Regions from separate parts of the Bradyrhizobium sp. CIR18 genome, predicted to be linked through region 1. Evidence: predicted binding sites of a transcription regulator. Region 1 holds the regulator's gene; each other region holds the start of a gene.
The links. The regulator HrcA, encoded in region 1, represses chaperone genes, less so after heat shock. The targets are predictions, from matches to a motif close to GTTAGCACTCNCNNNNNGNGAGTGCTAAC.

Region 1 (5,065 bases):
CTGTCGAAGGACCTTGCGATCCCGCACGCCGAGCTGATCATCCGCAAGGGCTTTCACAAGGACGTCGACAGCTATTCGGCCTTCCTCGAAGCCGACGGCAAGACCTCGACCGGACTTGCCGGCTATCTGAGGGGACGCAAGATCAAGCGCGTCTTCGTCGCAGGGCTCGCGACGGATTTCTGCGTCGCCTGGACCGCGCTCGACGCGCGCAAGGCTGGCTTCGAGGTCTATGTGGTGGAAGACGCCTGCCGCGGCATCGACAATCAGGGCTCGCTGGCAAAAGCCTGGGCCGATATGGCCAAGGCCGGCGTGAAGCGGATTCAGTCCGCGGATATCGCGGTGAGCGCGTAGGACTCGCGCGACACTGTCAGACCCTCATCCTGAGGAGCGCGCTTCTTCGCGCGCGTCTCGAAGGATGAAGGCCCCGCCGTTACATCTTGGCCTTCATGGTTCGAGACGCCGCGCAAACGCGCGGCTCCTCACCATGAGGGTCTGAAACTCAATTCGCCGCGCCGCTCGACTCGTTGTTGTTCGCCGCGGCCGCCGCCTTCGCGCCGCCCTTGGCGACACCGACCAGAGCCGGGCGCAGCACGCGCTCGCCGATGGTGTAGCCGGCCTGCATGATCTGCACCACGGTGCCCGACGGCACCGACGCATCGGGCACTTCGTACATCGCCTGGTGGAAGTTCGGGTCGAACTTCTGGCCCTGCGGATCGAGCTTCTTGACGCCGTGCTTTTCCAGCGCGTTGAGCAGCGAACGCTCGGTGAGCTCGACGCCCTCGATCAGCGCGATCAGGCCGGGATCGGCTGCGGCACGGGCCTCGGCCGGAACGGCATCGAGCGCGCGCTGGAGATTGTCGGCGATGTCGAGCACGTCGCGGGCAAAGCCGGTGATGCCGTAGAGCCGGGCGTCGGCGACCTCCTTGGTGGTCCGCTTGCGCAGATTCTCCATCTCGGCCAGCGTCCGCAACATGCGGTCGCGCGCCTCGGCGGCTTCCTTCTGCAACAGCTCGACCGAGCCGGGCTCGGGATCGTCGGGCATGATGTAGGGTTTTGACACCACGGGCTCGCCGGTCGCTGCAGTCGTGTCTTCGGGTTGCCGGTCTTGCTCGGTCATCGGCTCTAATCTCGAACTCGTTTCCAGGGATTGTTGGCCCGGATATCGTGCCTAAAGCGCCGAAAATCAAGCGCCCGTGATCGGCGGAAACGCCGGTCAGCCTCCCAAAAGGCGGCTGACGATACGGGCGGCGTAGTCCACGGTCGGGATCACACGGGCATAATTCAGCCGTGTCGGCCCGATCACGCCCAGAACGCCGACGATATGGCCGGCGGCATCCCGATACGGCGAGATGATGGTGGAGGACCCCGAGAGCGAAAACAGCTTGTTCTCGCTGCCGATGAAGATGCGCACGCCCTCGGCGGTCTCGGCGCGCCCCAGCAGGTCGATCACGCCGCGCTTGGTCTCGAGATCGTCGAACAGCAGGCGCACTCGTTCCAGATCCTCTAGCGCGTGCAGGTCTTCGAGCAGATTGGCGTGGCCGCGGACGATGAGCTGGCGATCCTCGTTCTCGCCGCCGGACCAGCTGGCGATGCCGGCGGAAATCACCTTCTGTGCAAGCTGATCGAGCTCGGCGCGGGCCTGTCCAAGTGCCGTCTCGAGCTCGAGCCGCGCCTCGGCCAGGGTGCGGCCACGGATGCGCGCATTGAGGAAATTGCCGGCCTCGGTGATTGCCGAGGAGGGAACTCCGGGGGGTAGCGACAGCACGCGGTTTTCAACCTGGCCGTCCTCACCGACCAGGATCACCAGCGCCCTCTCGGGTTCCAGCCGGACGAATTCGATATGCTTCAGCCGCGCATTGGATTTCGGCGTCAGCACCACCGCGGCGGCCCGCGTGAGGCCGGACAGCCGCGTCAGCGCCTGGTCCAGCGCTGCCTCGACCGATTGGGGCTGGCCGACGGAGGTGAGTTGGCTCTGGATCGATTGACGCTCGGCCTCGTTGAGGTCGCCGACCTGCATCAGGGCATCGACAAAGAAACGCAGCCCGAGTTCCGTCGGCAGCCGGCCGGCGGAGGTGTGCGGGGCGTAGATCAGACCGAGCTGTTCCAGATCGGCCATGACGTTGCGGACCGAGGCCGGCGATAGCGGCATGGCGATGAGGCGCGAGATATTGCGCGAGCCCACCGGCTCGCCGGTCGCGAGATAACTTTCGACAATTTGACGAAAGATGTCGCGAGAACGCTCGTTGAGCTGGGCGAGGCCTGCGCGCGGCGCGATCAGATGGATCGGATCGTGATGGGCCACAGACGGTAACTCCTCTCAGATGCTCATAATTTGTCCATCCAGGAGGGTTCTGACAAGCGTCGCGTTTGCAGGGTGGAAAACCGGGGGTGAAAAAGCCTTGTCCTTTCCCCTTGCCGCATACCCTCACCCCACCTACAAGCACCGCGAACAGCCCTATACCGACGAGTTTTGGAGGATTTCCCATGCGGCCAAGCCGCCGTGCGCCCGACGAATTGCGCCCCGTGACGCTGGAGCGCGGCGTGGTCAAATATGCGGAAGGCTCCTGCCTGGTGAAGTTCGGCGACACCCATGTGCTGGTCACCGCCACGCTGGAAGATCGTCTGCCGCCGTGGCTGAAGGGCCAGGGCCGCGGCTGGGTCACCGCTGAATACGGCATGCTGCCGCGCGCGACCTCCGAGCGCACCCGCCGCGAGGCTTCCGCCGGCAAGCAGAGCGGCCGCACCGTCGAGATCCAGCGCCTGATCGGCCGCTCGCTTCGCACCATCGTCGATCTCGAAGCGCTCGGCGAGCGCCAGATCACGGTCGATTGCGACGTGCTCCAGGCCGACGGCGGCACGCGCACGGCCTCGATCACCGGTGCCTGGGTCGCGCTCGCCGATTGCATCAACTGGATGAAGGCGCGCAACATGATCAAGGCCAACGTGATGCGCGACAACGTCGCCGCGATCTCCTGCGGCATCTACAACGGCACGCCGGTGCTCGATCTCGACTATGCCGAGGATTCGGAAGCCCAGACCGACGCCAATTTCGTCATGACCGGCGATGGCCGCATCATCGAGGTGCAGGGCACCGCGGAACGCGAGCCTTTTACGCAGGACGAGTTCCTGAAGCTGATCGCCCTGGCGCAAAAAGGCATCGCGCGTCTCGTGGACTTGCAGAAACTGGCTGTGGCGTAGTCAATAGGCCCATGCACCGCCGAATCACCGGAAAGCTCGTCATCGCCACCCATAATCCCGGCAAGCTGGCCGAGATGAAGGAGCTGCTCGCGCCGTACGGCATCGAGGCGGTGTCGGCCGGTGAGCTCGGCCTCGCCGAACCGGACGAGACCGGCAACGATTTCCGCAGCAATGCCGCGATCAAGGCGATCGCGGCGGCGCAGGCGACCAGGCTTCCCGCCTTCGCCGACGATTCCGGCATCGTGGTCGACGCACTGGATGGTGCGCCCGGTATCTACAGCGCGCGCTGGGCCGGCCCAGGCAAAGACTTCAACGCGGCGATGGCACAGATCGAACGCCTGCTGCAGGAGCGTGGCGCGACGACCCCGGAGAAGCGCAAGGCGCATTTCGTCTCCGCGCTCTGCGTCGCCTGGCCCGACGATCATCTCGATGAGGTCGAGGCGCGCGTCGACGGCACGCTGGTCTGGCCGCCGCGCGGCACCGCCGGTTTTGGTTACGATCCGATGTTCCTGCCTGACGGATATGATCGCACCTTCGGCGAGATGGAGAGCATCGAGAAGCACGGCCTGCCGCCGCTTGGCCTCGGCCTGTCGCATCGCGCCCGCGCCTTCGTGAAACTGGCGGAGATCTGCCTTGAGCCGCGATAGAGCGTTTTCGAGCGAAGTGGATACCGGTTCGCGCCAGGAAAACGCGTCAAAACAAGAATCCGCAGCCTTCGGCGTCTACGTGCACTGGCCGTTCTGCCTGTCGAAGTGTCCCTATTGCGACTTCAACAGCCATGTCCGTCACGCCGCGATCGACGAGGCGCGCTTCGCATCCGCCTTCGCGCAGGAGATCGCGGCCACCGCCGAGCGCTCGCCCGGCCGTGAAGTCACCTCGATCTTTCTCGGCGGCGGCACGCCCTCGCTGATGCAGCCCGCAACCGTCGGCGCGGTGCTCGACGCGATCGGCAAGCACTGGACCGTCGCCGGCGATGTCGAGGTGACGCTGGAGGCGAATCCGACCAGCGTCGAAGCTACCCGCTTTGCCGGCTATCGCACCGCCGGCGTCAACCGCGTTTCGCTCGGCGTACAAGCGCTCGATGATGCCTCGCTGAAAGCGCTGGGCCGCCTGCACAGCGCGCGCGAGGCGCTCGATGCGGTCGCGATCGCACGCCGCTCGTTCGATCGCTATTCGTTCGATCTGATCTACGCCCGTCCCGACCAGACGCCGGCGATGTGGGCCGATGAACTGCGTCTCGCCATCGACGAAGCGGCCGAGCATCTGTCGCTCTATCAATTGACGATCGAGGAGGGCACGCCGTTCTTCGGCCTGCACCAGGCCGGCAAATTGAAGACGCCGGACGAAGCGGTCTCGCGCGCGCTCTACGACGTCACGCAGGAGACCTGCGACAAGCTCGGCCTGCCCGCCTACGAGATCTCCAATCACGCGCGGCGCGGCGCCGAGTGCCGGCACAATCTGGTCTACTGGCGCGGTGAGGAATATGCCGGCATCGGCCCCGGCGCGCATGGCCGGCTCGACATCGACGGCGTCAGGCATGCGACCGCCACCGAGAAGCGTCCCGAGGCCTGGCTGATGCGGGTCGAGACCAACGGCCATGGTGTCGTCACCGACGATCTCCTCAACAGCGAAGAGCGCGCCGACGAATTCCTGCTGATGGGATTGCGTCTCGCCGAAGGCATCGACCCCGAGCGCTACAAAGCCCTCTCCGGTCGCCCGCTCGATCCCAAGCGCATCGCGCTGCTGCGCGAGGAAGGCGCGATCACGGTGGATGCGACGGGCCGGCTGCGCGTGACCAGCAGCGGTTTTCCGGTGCTGGATGCGGTGGTCGCGGATCTCGCGGCGTAGCGAGATCTCGTAGGGCGGG
Region 2 (5,065 bases), on a different contig from region 1:
CGTCTCGTATTCGTTCTCCCGCTGAATTAATCTCGAAGAGAGATTCTGGGGGATTGAAGCCATGGGCAACAGCGTAGGTCAGCGTGCATTTCAAAATGCCCGGCTTCAGAAACGGCAAAAAGCCGAAGTGCTGCCGTTGCTCGGGCATGCGCTCCAGCTCCACAAGATGGGGCTTCTCGCCGAGGCCCAGGCTGCCTATCGGCAACTCCTGCAGCTCGCGCCCAACCAATTCATGGCGCTGCACATGCTCGGCGCTTTGGAGTCTGATGCCAAAAACTTTCAGCAAGCCGAAATCCTGCTGGGCCGAGCGGTCGCCGTGGATCCGCAATCTGCCGATGCTCATATGAGGCTGGGCGTCGCGCTCAACGGGCTGCGGCGTCACGACGAGGCCTGCGCGAGCTATCGAAAGTCCCTCGCCTTGCGGCCCAACCACGCCGCAACCCTCTCCAATCTCGGTAACGCGAACGTGGCCCTCGACCTTCACGAGGAGGCGCTCCACAGCTACGACAAGGCGATCGCACTCAACGCAAGCCTTGCTGAAGCCCACAACGGCCGGGGTTGGGCGCTGTGCCGTCAGCGCAATTATGACGAGGCCGTCGCAAGCTTGAACCGCGCGCTGTCGATCAAGCCCGACTATGCCGCGGCGCTGGCGAACCGTGCCACGGCTTTACGGGAACTTCAGCGGTTTGACGAAGCGCTGGCAGACGGCAATCAGGCAATTGCGCTGGCACCCGACGACGCGAATGGGTGGCTCGCGCGGGCCAGTGTCCTGCTCCAGATCCAGCAAATTGCCCACGCATCCCACGACTGCCAGCAGGCGCTCGCGATCGATCCAGATTCCATTCAAGCTCACCTGGTGCTGGGTCTTTGCCTCGCCGGACTTGGCCGGGTCAATGAGGCCCTCGCCAGTTTCGACAGAGCCCTCGACATCCAGCCTGACCTGCAGAGCGCGATCTCCAACAAGATATTCACGCTCGATTTTGCGGGGGACGCCACCGTTGAACGGCATCAGCAGGCGCGTCAGGTGTGGTGGGAGCGTGTCGGCGCGAAAATCGCTTCAGGCGCGGCGAGACCGCATGACAACAGCCGCGATCCGGATCGCCGTCTGGTGCTCGGTTATGTCTCGTCGGATTTCAACGCGCATTCGGCCGCGTTGATTTTCAAGCCGGTGCTCCAACACCATGACCGGGCACAGTTCGAGGTCGTGTGCTACGCTTGTTCGTCGAAAGTGGATGCGACGACCGGCGAATTTCAGGGGATCGCCGATCGATGGCGCGACGCCTCGCAATGGACCGAAGATCGCCTCACTGCCGAGATCCGCGCCGACGGCATCGACATCCTGATCGATCTGTCCGGCCATACCAGAGGTAACCGCCTCGGCGTGTTCGCGCGCAAGCCGGCACCGATCCAGGTGCACGGCTGGGGCCACGGCACCGGCACCGGGCTGCCGACGATCGATTATCTGATGTCGGATCCGGTCGCGATTCCTCACGAGGTTCGGCATCTGTTTGCCGAGACCATTGTCGACCTGCCGTGCTTCGTGACACTGGCGTCGCTGCCGACCGAGATTCCGCGGGCACCAACGCCGGCGATCTCGAACGGTTTCGTCACCTTCGGCGTCTTCAACCGCATCAGCAAGATTTCGGACGAGGCAGCGCAGGTCTGGTCCAGGATTCTCGAGCGGGTGCCGGGCTCGCGACTGCTGATCAAGGATGTTGCCTTGGACGACCAGCTGGTGCGCGAAAATTTGCTGGCCCGGTTCGAGGCTTGCGGATTGCCGGCCGAACGCGTCGATCTGCTCGGCGCCACCTTGCGAAGCGAACATCTGGCATCGTTCAATCGCGTCGATATCTGCCTCGACCCGTTCCCGCAGAATGGCGGCGTCAGCACATGGGAAGCCTTGCAGATGGGCGTGCCGGTGGTGGCGAAGCTCGGCAACAGCCTGCCCAGCCGTGCTGCCGGCTCCATCCTCACGGCACTTGGCTTGCCGGACTGGGTCACCGACAGCCATGCGGCGTATATCGAAATCGCAACGAGCCGAGGTTCGCAAATTAGCGAGCTCGACAGGTTGCGCCGCGAGCTGCCCGACAAGATCCGGGCCGCAGCCGCCAGCAACCCCGTCTCATACGGGCGAGCGGTCGACGAGGCCTATCGCTGGATGTGGAGACGCTATTGCAGCGAGGGCGCCTGATCGCCCCTCAGGTGATCACGGGAATAGCGCGTTCGCCCGGCGCAGCTGCAACGGAGATATCGTAGGGTAGGCAAAGCGACTTGTCCGCCGTAGCTCGAAGAGCGAAGGCGGAAGCACGCCCACCTTCCGTGCGCGATCATGGAGAGATGGTGGGCACGGCGCTTAAGCGCCTTTGCCCACCCTACGGGACCGGTGTGCGCCTCAATGCAGCCGGAACACGCCATCCACGGCGCGCAGCTCGGCCGGCTTGATCAGCTTGGAGTGCGCGACGGTGACCGAATGGAGGGGACCGTCGAGCTTTTCCTGCCAGAAGGCCAGGAAATCCTTCAGCGCCGGGAATTTCGGAAACATGTCGTAGTTCTGCCAGACGTAGGTCTGGAGCAGCGAGGGATGATCCGGCATCCGGTAGAGGATCTGCGCCGTCGTCAGCCCGTAACCTAAAAGCTGTTTCCGGAAGTCCTCGGAAACGCCCCCACTCCGTACGCCCATGCCAACCTCCTTTGCAGGAGCGCATTCAAGGGGCGGCCTGGTCGGTGTGCGCCTGACGAGCCACCCGGTACTGATGCGCTCACATGAGAGAATGTGACGCAAACTGACAACCCATCTCAAGCCCAAAAGTTTAACAAGCTGTTGAAATTCAATGCGTTAGCAGCAGAGGCGGCACCGTGCTAATACGGGCTCGGCCTCGGTTAACGATGGAAAAGAGATTCTGGCAGTCCGCGCTTCCGGGTGCTGATTTTTCTGCTAGAAGCCCTTGCTCCCGCAAAATTCCTGTCCTATTTCAGCTTCGCTCGTGCTAGCACTCGCGGGCATTGACTGCTAACATCCCTTGAAACATCAATCTGAGCAAATGCTTAGGAGGACTGCATGAAATTCCGTCCGCTTCACGACCGCGTCGTGGTCAAGCGCATCGACGCAGAAGAGAAGACCGCTGGCGGCATCATCATTCCCGACACGGCCAAGGAAAAGCCCTCGCAGGGCGAAGTCGTCGCCGTCGGCCCCGGTGGCCGCGACGAAGCCGGCAAGCTGATCCCGATCGACCTGAAGGTCGGCGACCGCGTGCTGTTCGGCAAGTGGTCCGGCACTGAAGTCAAGATCGACAGCCAAGACCTGCTGATCATGAAGGAAAGCGACATCATGGGCGTTCTCGACGTCCCCGCTTCCAAGAAGAAGGCGGCCTAAGAGCCTCTCTTTCCCTCCAGTCAAACATTATCCAAGGAAAATTCCAGATGGCAGCCAAGGAAGTCAAATTCTCGGTTGAAGCGCGCGACAAGATGCTGCGCGGCGTCGACGTTCTCGCCAACGCGGTGAAGGTCACGCTCGGCCCGAAGGGCCGCAACGTCGTCCTCGACAAGTCGTTCGGCGCACCCCGCATCACCAAGGACGGCGTCACCGTCGCCAAGGAGATCGAGCTCGAGGACAAGTTCGAGAACATGGGCGCGCAGATGGTGCGCGAAGTCGCCTCCAAGTCCGCTGACGCGGCCGGCGACGGCACCACCACCGCCACCGTGCTGGCCCAGGCGATCGTGAAGGAAGGCGCCAAGTCGGTCGCCGCCGGCATGAACCCGATGGACCTGAAGCGCGGTATCGACCTCGCGGTCGAAGCCGTGGTTGCGGACCTCCAGAAGAACTCCAAGAAGGTCACCTCGAACGACGAGATCGCCCAGGTCGGCACCATCTCGGCGAACGGCGACCAGGAGATCGGCAAGTTCCTCTCCGACGCCATGAAGAAGGTCGGCAACGAGGGTGTCATCACCGTCGAGGAAGCCAAGTCGCTCGAGACCGAACTCGACGTCGTCGAGGGCATGCAGTTCGACCGCGGCTACATCTCGCCCTACTTCGTCACCAACGCCGACAAGATGCGCGTTGAGATGGACGACGCCTACATCCTCATCAACGAGAAGAAGCTCTCCTCGCTGAACGAGCTGCTGCCGCTGCTCGAGGCCGTGGTGCAGACCGGCAAGCCGCTGGTCATCGTCGCCGAGGACGTCGAAGGCGAAGCCCTCGCGACCCTGGTCGTGAACCGCCTGCGCGGCGGCCTGAAGGTCGCGGCCGTCAAGGCTCCGGGCTTCGGCGATCGCCGCAAGGCCATGCTGCAGGACATCGCGATCCTGACCGGCGGCCAGGCGATCTCGGAAGATCTCGGCATCAAGCTCGAGAACGTCACGCTCAACATGCTCGGTCGCGCCAAGAAGGTGATGATCGACAAGGAGAACACCACGATCGTCAACGGCGCCGGCAAGAAGGCCGACATCGAGGCGCGCGTGGCCCAGATCAAGGCGCAGATCGAGGAGACCACCTCGGACTACGACCGTGAGAAGCTCCAGGAGCGTCTTGCCAAGCTCGCGGGCGGCGTCGCGGTGATCCGCGTCGGCGGCGCGACCGAGGTCGAGGTGAAGGAGCGCAAGGATCGCGTTGATGACGCGATGCATGCGACCCGTGCGGCCGTGGAAGAAGGCATCGTTCCGGGCGGCGGCGTCGCCCTGCTCCGTGCCTCCGAGCAGCTCAAGGGCCTGCGCACCAAGAACGACGACCAGAAGACCGGCGTCGAGATCGTGCGCAAGGCGCTGTCGGCTCCCGCCCGCCAGATCGCGATCAACGCCGGTGAAGACGGCTCGGTGATCGTCGGCAAGATCCTGGAGAACAAGGCCTACAATTACGGCTTCGACTCCCAGACCGGCGAATATGCCGACCTCGTCAAGAAGGGCATCATCGACCCGACCAAGGTGGTCCGTACCGCGATCCAGAACGCTGCCTCGGTTGCGGCCCTGCTGATCACCACGGAAGCCATGGTCGCCGAGCTGCCCAAGAAGGGCGGCGCCGGCCCCGCGATGCCCCCGGGCGGCGGCATGGGCGGCATGGACTTCTAAGGTC
Region 3 (5,065 bases), on a different contig from region 1:
TAATTTATGCGCGCGGTGTCGAAGTCGCCGCTGAAATGTCCGCTTTCTCTAAGCGCACCCTGACACGAGCGCCATCTGCATGACGCTGAGCGTCAATAGCAGCCGGGACAAAGTTAGCCGTTCGTTTCTACTTGACCGGCGTAGCTCCGGCTGTCAGTCCGCGGTTGCATCATGGCGCGCAGGATCGGAGGCACTGGGGAGGTCGCGGAGTGCCCGTTACACGCAGTGGCAGCCGTAGTCCCGGGATTACCGGCACCGTCGCACCTCGTACGCGGAATAATCGGCTCGGCTGCTTTGCGTCTGAGCGATTGCGTTCTTCATCTAATTAGGTGAACAGTTTGCTCCGCGGTTGCCGGACTCACGTAGGTCGCGCTCTCGTCTGTTCTCGCGCTGGCGCGGCTACGGCTTGCGGCCCCAGCATAGGCTCGAAGTGTAAGCCAGAACGACTGGTCGCGAGCAGAGATCGAACACGCTCGATGCAAGGCTGGATCTGGCCACGATCCGCATCGCCTGGACCTCCTAACCAGCTTTACTGCCGGGTGAATGCGATGCACGACGCAGACCTGCACGCCGACTGGGAGGTCAGGCGGAAAGATATTTGGCTCGGAGATGATCGCATCAGACGTGGCAGATGCGGCCGCGGGTTTGTCTCCCTTCTTCGACCTTTGTCAGCTTCTCGAAAGCCAGCCTCTTTAACTCTCAAACTTGGCCTCTCGATGACGAAGCCGCCCATGTCTGAATTCGTCACTCCCTAGGGAGATCTTCAAGAGGCCTTTGTTCTCATAGAAAGGAGAGCTTTTTGGATCCGAACCCGATCGACAATGCCCGTTCACCAGAATCACCAACGGCGCACGTCTGGACACAAGAGGATCATGATTTGTTCAGTCAAATCATGAATGAAGCGGGACCATCATCATCTGCCGCACCTGACGAAGCGGTAGATGTTTCATTCGCCGCTCCCCAGAGATTCTCACACGGTTCGCAGATCGCGCCTGACTTCATGGTCGAGAGGCTGTTCCACCAGGGTCTCTTGCCTGACTCGGACCAGCCGGCGATGACCTATGAAATTCGAGGTCACCGCTACACGGCCGGTTTGGATGGGTCCAATCGCGTTCTTCTTGTTCATAACCCTGCGGAGGACCAAGTGGTTGGCGTCGGCCGGGCAGGGGTACCGGACTTCGGAGCATTCTTCACGGAGCACCGGCGCTTCGGAACGCCGCTACCACAGCAATGGGCCACACCTGCCCTGATGGACAAGCTGCGCGAAGAAGGTTTCATGCCGACCGCAAATAGCTCCAGAACAATCCAGCTTAACGGACGGGCCTACAAAGCCGAATTAGCCGAAGGAGGGTTCGTCAAGCTTACGCGGGTATGAGACGCAACCCGACGGTGAAGCGATCGCGCGGGACTGGAGCCCTGCGGTCACTTCGGGTCTCCTTACCTGGATAGACGACTCCAGTGGATTGCTCGCGCCGCCAGTGGGTACGCATCATCGGACCCGCTGGCGGCCCACGAGATGCACGGTCATCCTGGCCATTTCGTCTGGGTGGTGCCGGACCCGGCATCCGGGCTGCAATATCACCCCGTATTGCCTCATCTGAGGATGTTACTTTCGCTTGACCGATGTAGCTCCGGCTCTCGGCTAGTCGGAGGTTGCACCATAGCACGCAGGATCGGAGGACTGGAGTACGTCGCGGAATGCCCATTGCAGGCGGCCAGCGTCGCACCTTTAGCCGTGCGCGGGATGACCGTCTCGGCTGCTTTGCGTCTGATCGATCGCAACAAGCGCTGCACGATGGTGTGCTGCGGCGGGCCGACTGTCCGAGGTGTTGTTCAGCGAGGCGGAGACTTGCCAGCGCGCTCAGACGGGGTTTGGCCGCCAAACCAGCAGTGGGATTGCGCGAGCGTATTTATCGGATGGGAGTCCTGTCAATTGGCCCTACCAGATCTGGGCGTTTTGCAAGCAGCACCTCCACCGTAGGGTCACGGTAGATCGCACGCACATAGGCGTGTGCAGCCAGCTTCGAAACGCGGAAAAGAGCGCATGACGAACATCAAGCTTAGCTACCAGTCCATTGCGGATGCACGCGCACAGCGAACCATCGCCTATCAAAACACGAGAGGGAGAACGCTAGCCCCGAGTCGTCGAGGTTTCCAGATGATACGAGGAATGAAGCCGATGCCGCGGATGGTCGTAGCAATAAGGCGCGCGCTCGCCATGTACGATCTCGACCGGTGCTGCGCAATCTGGTGGCTCTATCGTCTCCATTTCGGATTCACCCGCGACGTGATGTTGGGGCTCGCCGCGGTCACGGTTGCTCAGGAGAGATCCCGCTGCGGAATTTACGAATCGTGGCGTCGAGCGCCTTCCATACGGTCGGCTCGGACGTTGACCGACTAACGGTGACATCGCCGCCACCTGCTATCAATCGAAAGACCGTCAGCTCAAAGCAGTTGTGAGCGACGATCATGAAGGCGTCCTTTGTCATTCGAAACAACAGCACTGCTGATGTTAAGGACGTCGTCGTAACGTGTAAACATTCCGGCAACAGCGGAACGTATATCGATAGCAACACGCACATCATCTACGAAGTCGTGCCTCACAGCTCCTATCACGCGGTGATCGATCTAAACATGGGCTTCATTCACAGTGCAGCTACTCAGTCGGCATGCACGGTGCAAGGCTATTCTTCGACCTAGGAGCGGGCTGGTGGTCGCGCGCGATTATATAGATCTTCCGCCGTGCCGCCCGCACAGTCTGCTCATCTCCGGCGTCCTGCGTCCGCCGCTGCTTGTCGAGCAATCTCGCCAACTCACGCGCAGGTTGGGCGTTGGCCAGCTTCTTACTTACTCGAAGCTGGGCTCGACGCCCGTCGCGGGGGCTAGGAGTATATTCGCATTGGTAAGCGGACCGTCGCCACTACGTTTTGGGCGAGCGCTGGCGGCTCGCCGGTTTGATTGGGCGTGCGACAGGTATACCAGCGACCAGCTAACCCCAGCCCAGTACGTCTCCGGTTAACCACTGAGACTGATGGCAGGCGACCGTCCTGAGCGCCTATTTTTCTGCCAGAGTCCCTTGCTCCCGCAAAAATCCTATCCTATGTCAGCTCAGCCCGTGACTAGCACTCACGGGCATCGATTGCTAACATTCCAAAATCTCTAACTCGTGCAAATGCTTAGGAGGGCTGCATGAAATTCCGTCCGCTTCACGACCGCGTCGTGGTCAAGCGCATCGACGCAGAAGAGAAGACCGCTGGCGGCATCATCATTCCGGATAGTGCCAAGGAAAAGCCCTCGCAGGGCGAAGTCATCGCCGTTGGCCCCGGTGGCCGCGACGAGAGCGGCAAACTGACCCCGATCGACGTCCAGGTCGGCGACCGTGTCCTGTTCGGCAAGTGGTCGGGCACTGAGGTCAAGATCGACAACGTCGACCTGCTGATCATGAAGGAAAGCGACATCATGGGCGTGCTCGAAGCTCCCGCTTCGAAGAAGAAGGCCGCCTAACCAACCGCTCGCACCGCTCACCCCTGAGGAGCGCCTGCCGGGCGCCTCGTCAAGGGGGAGATGAGACCAAGACAACTCAGGGAAACCAATATGTCAGCCAAAGAAGTGAAATTCGGCGTCGACGCCCGCGACCGCATGCTGCGCGGCGTCGATATCCTCGCCAACGCCGTGAAGGTCACGCTCGGCCCGAAGGGCCGCAACGTGGTGCTCGAGAAGTCGTTCGGCGCGCCGCGCATCACCAAGGACGGCGTCACCGTCGCCAAGGAGATCGAGCTCGACGACAAGTTCGAGAACATGGGCGCGCAGATGGTGCGCGAAGTGGCCTCCAAGTCCGCTGACGCGGCCGGCGACGGCACCACCACCGCGACCGTGCTCGCCGCTGCCATCGTGCGCGAAGGCGCCAAGTCGGTCGCCGCCGGCATGAACCCGATGGACCTGAAGCGCGGTATCGACCTCGCGGTCGAAGCCGTCGTTGCGGATCTCCAGAAGAACTCCAAGAAGGTCACCTCGAACGAGGAGATCGCCCAAGTCGGCACCATTTCCGCCAACGGCGATGCCGAGATCGGCAAGTTCCTCTCCGACGCCATGAAGAAGGTCGGCAACGAGGGCGTGATCACGGTCGAGGAAGCCAAGTCGCTCGAGACCGAGCTCGACGTCGTCGAGGGCATGCAGTTCGACCGCGGCTACATCTCGCCCTACTTCGTCACCAACGCCGACAAGATGCGCGTTGAGATGGACGACGCCTACATCCTCATCAACGAGAAGAAGCTCTCCTCGCTGAACGAGCTGCTGCCGCTGCTCGAGGCCGTGGTGCAGAGTGGCAAGCCGCTGGTGATCGTCGCCGAGGACGTCGAAGGCGAAGCCCTCGCGACCCTGGTCGTGAACCGCTTGCGCGGCGGCCTGAAGGTCGCGGCCGTCAAGGCTCCGGGCTTCGGTGATCGCCGCAAGGCCATGCTGCAGGACATCGCGATCCTGACCGGCGGCCAGGCGATCTCGGAAGATCTCGGCATCAAGCTCGAGAACGTCACGCTCAACATGCTCGGTCGCGCCAAGAAGGTAATGATCGACAAGGAGAACACCACGATCGTCAACGGCGCCGGCAAGAAGGCCGACATCGAGGCGCGCGTGGCCCAGATCAAGGCGCAGATCGAGGAGACCACCTCGGACTACGACCGTGAGAAGCTCCAGGAGCGTCTTGCCAAGCTCGCGGGCGGCGTCGCGGTGATCCGCGTCGGCGGCGCGACCGAGGTTGAGGTGAAGGAGCGCAAGGATCGCGTTGATGACGCGATGCATGCGACCCGCGCGGCTGTGGAAGAAGGCATCGTCCCCGGCGGCGGCGTCGCCCTGCTCCGTGCCTCCGAGCAGCTCAAGGGCCTGCGCACCAAGAACGACGACCAGAAGACCGGCGTCGAGATCGTGCGCAAGGCACTGTCCTGGCCGGCCCGCCAGATCGCGATCAACGCCGGCGAAGACGGTTCGGTCATCGTCGGCAAGATCCTCGAGAAGGATCAGTACGCCTACGGCTTCGACTCGCAGACCGGCGAGTACGGCAACCTCGTCT

Region 2: a site for HrcA is predicted at 2,987-3,015, ahead of GGD65_RS06925 (co-chaperone GroES). Genes of this name have one in related genera too.
Region 3: a site for HrcA is predicted at 3,119-3,147, ahead of GGD65_RS19760 (co-chaperone GroES). Genes of this name have one in related genera too.

Annotation. Positions count from the first base shown of each region.
Region 1 covers NZ_JACIHF010000006.1:293,498-298,562, reverse strand. Annotated here, with positions in the region: gene pncA (bifunctional nicotinamidase/pyrazinamidase) at 1-351, shown strand, start outside; gene grpE (nucleotide exchange factor GrpE) at 500-1,117, opposite strand; gene hrcA (heat-inducible transcriptional repressor HrcA) at 1,214-2,302, opposite strand; gene rph (ribonuclease PH) at 2,485-3,198, shown strand; gene rdgB (RdgB/HAM1 family non-canonical purine NTP pyrophosphatase) at 3,210-3,845, shown strand; gene hemW (radical SAM family heme chaperone HemW) at 3,862-5,046, shown strand.
Region 2 covers NZ_JACIHF010000001.1:1,402,500-1,407,564, forward strand. Annotated here, with positions in the region: gene GGD65_RS06915 (tetratricopeptide repeat protein) at 62-2,191, shown strand; gene GGD65_RS06920 (usg protein) at 2,393-2,680, opposite strand; gene GGD65_RS06925 (co-chaperone GroES) at 3,059-3,373, shown strand; gene groL (chaperonin GroEL) at 3,421-5,061, shown strand.
Region 3 covers NZ_JACIHF010000005.1:368,663-373,727, forward strand. Annotated here, with positions in the region: gene GGD65_RS19750 (hypothetical protein) at 800-1,375, shown strand; gene GGD65_RS19755 (hypothetical protein) at 2,310-2,471, opposite strand; gene GGD65_RS19760 (co-chaperone GroES) at 3,190-3,504, shown strand; gene groL (chaperonin GroEL) at 3,595-5,065, shown strand, end outside.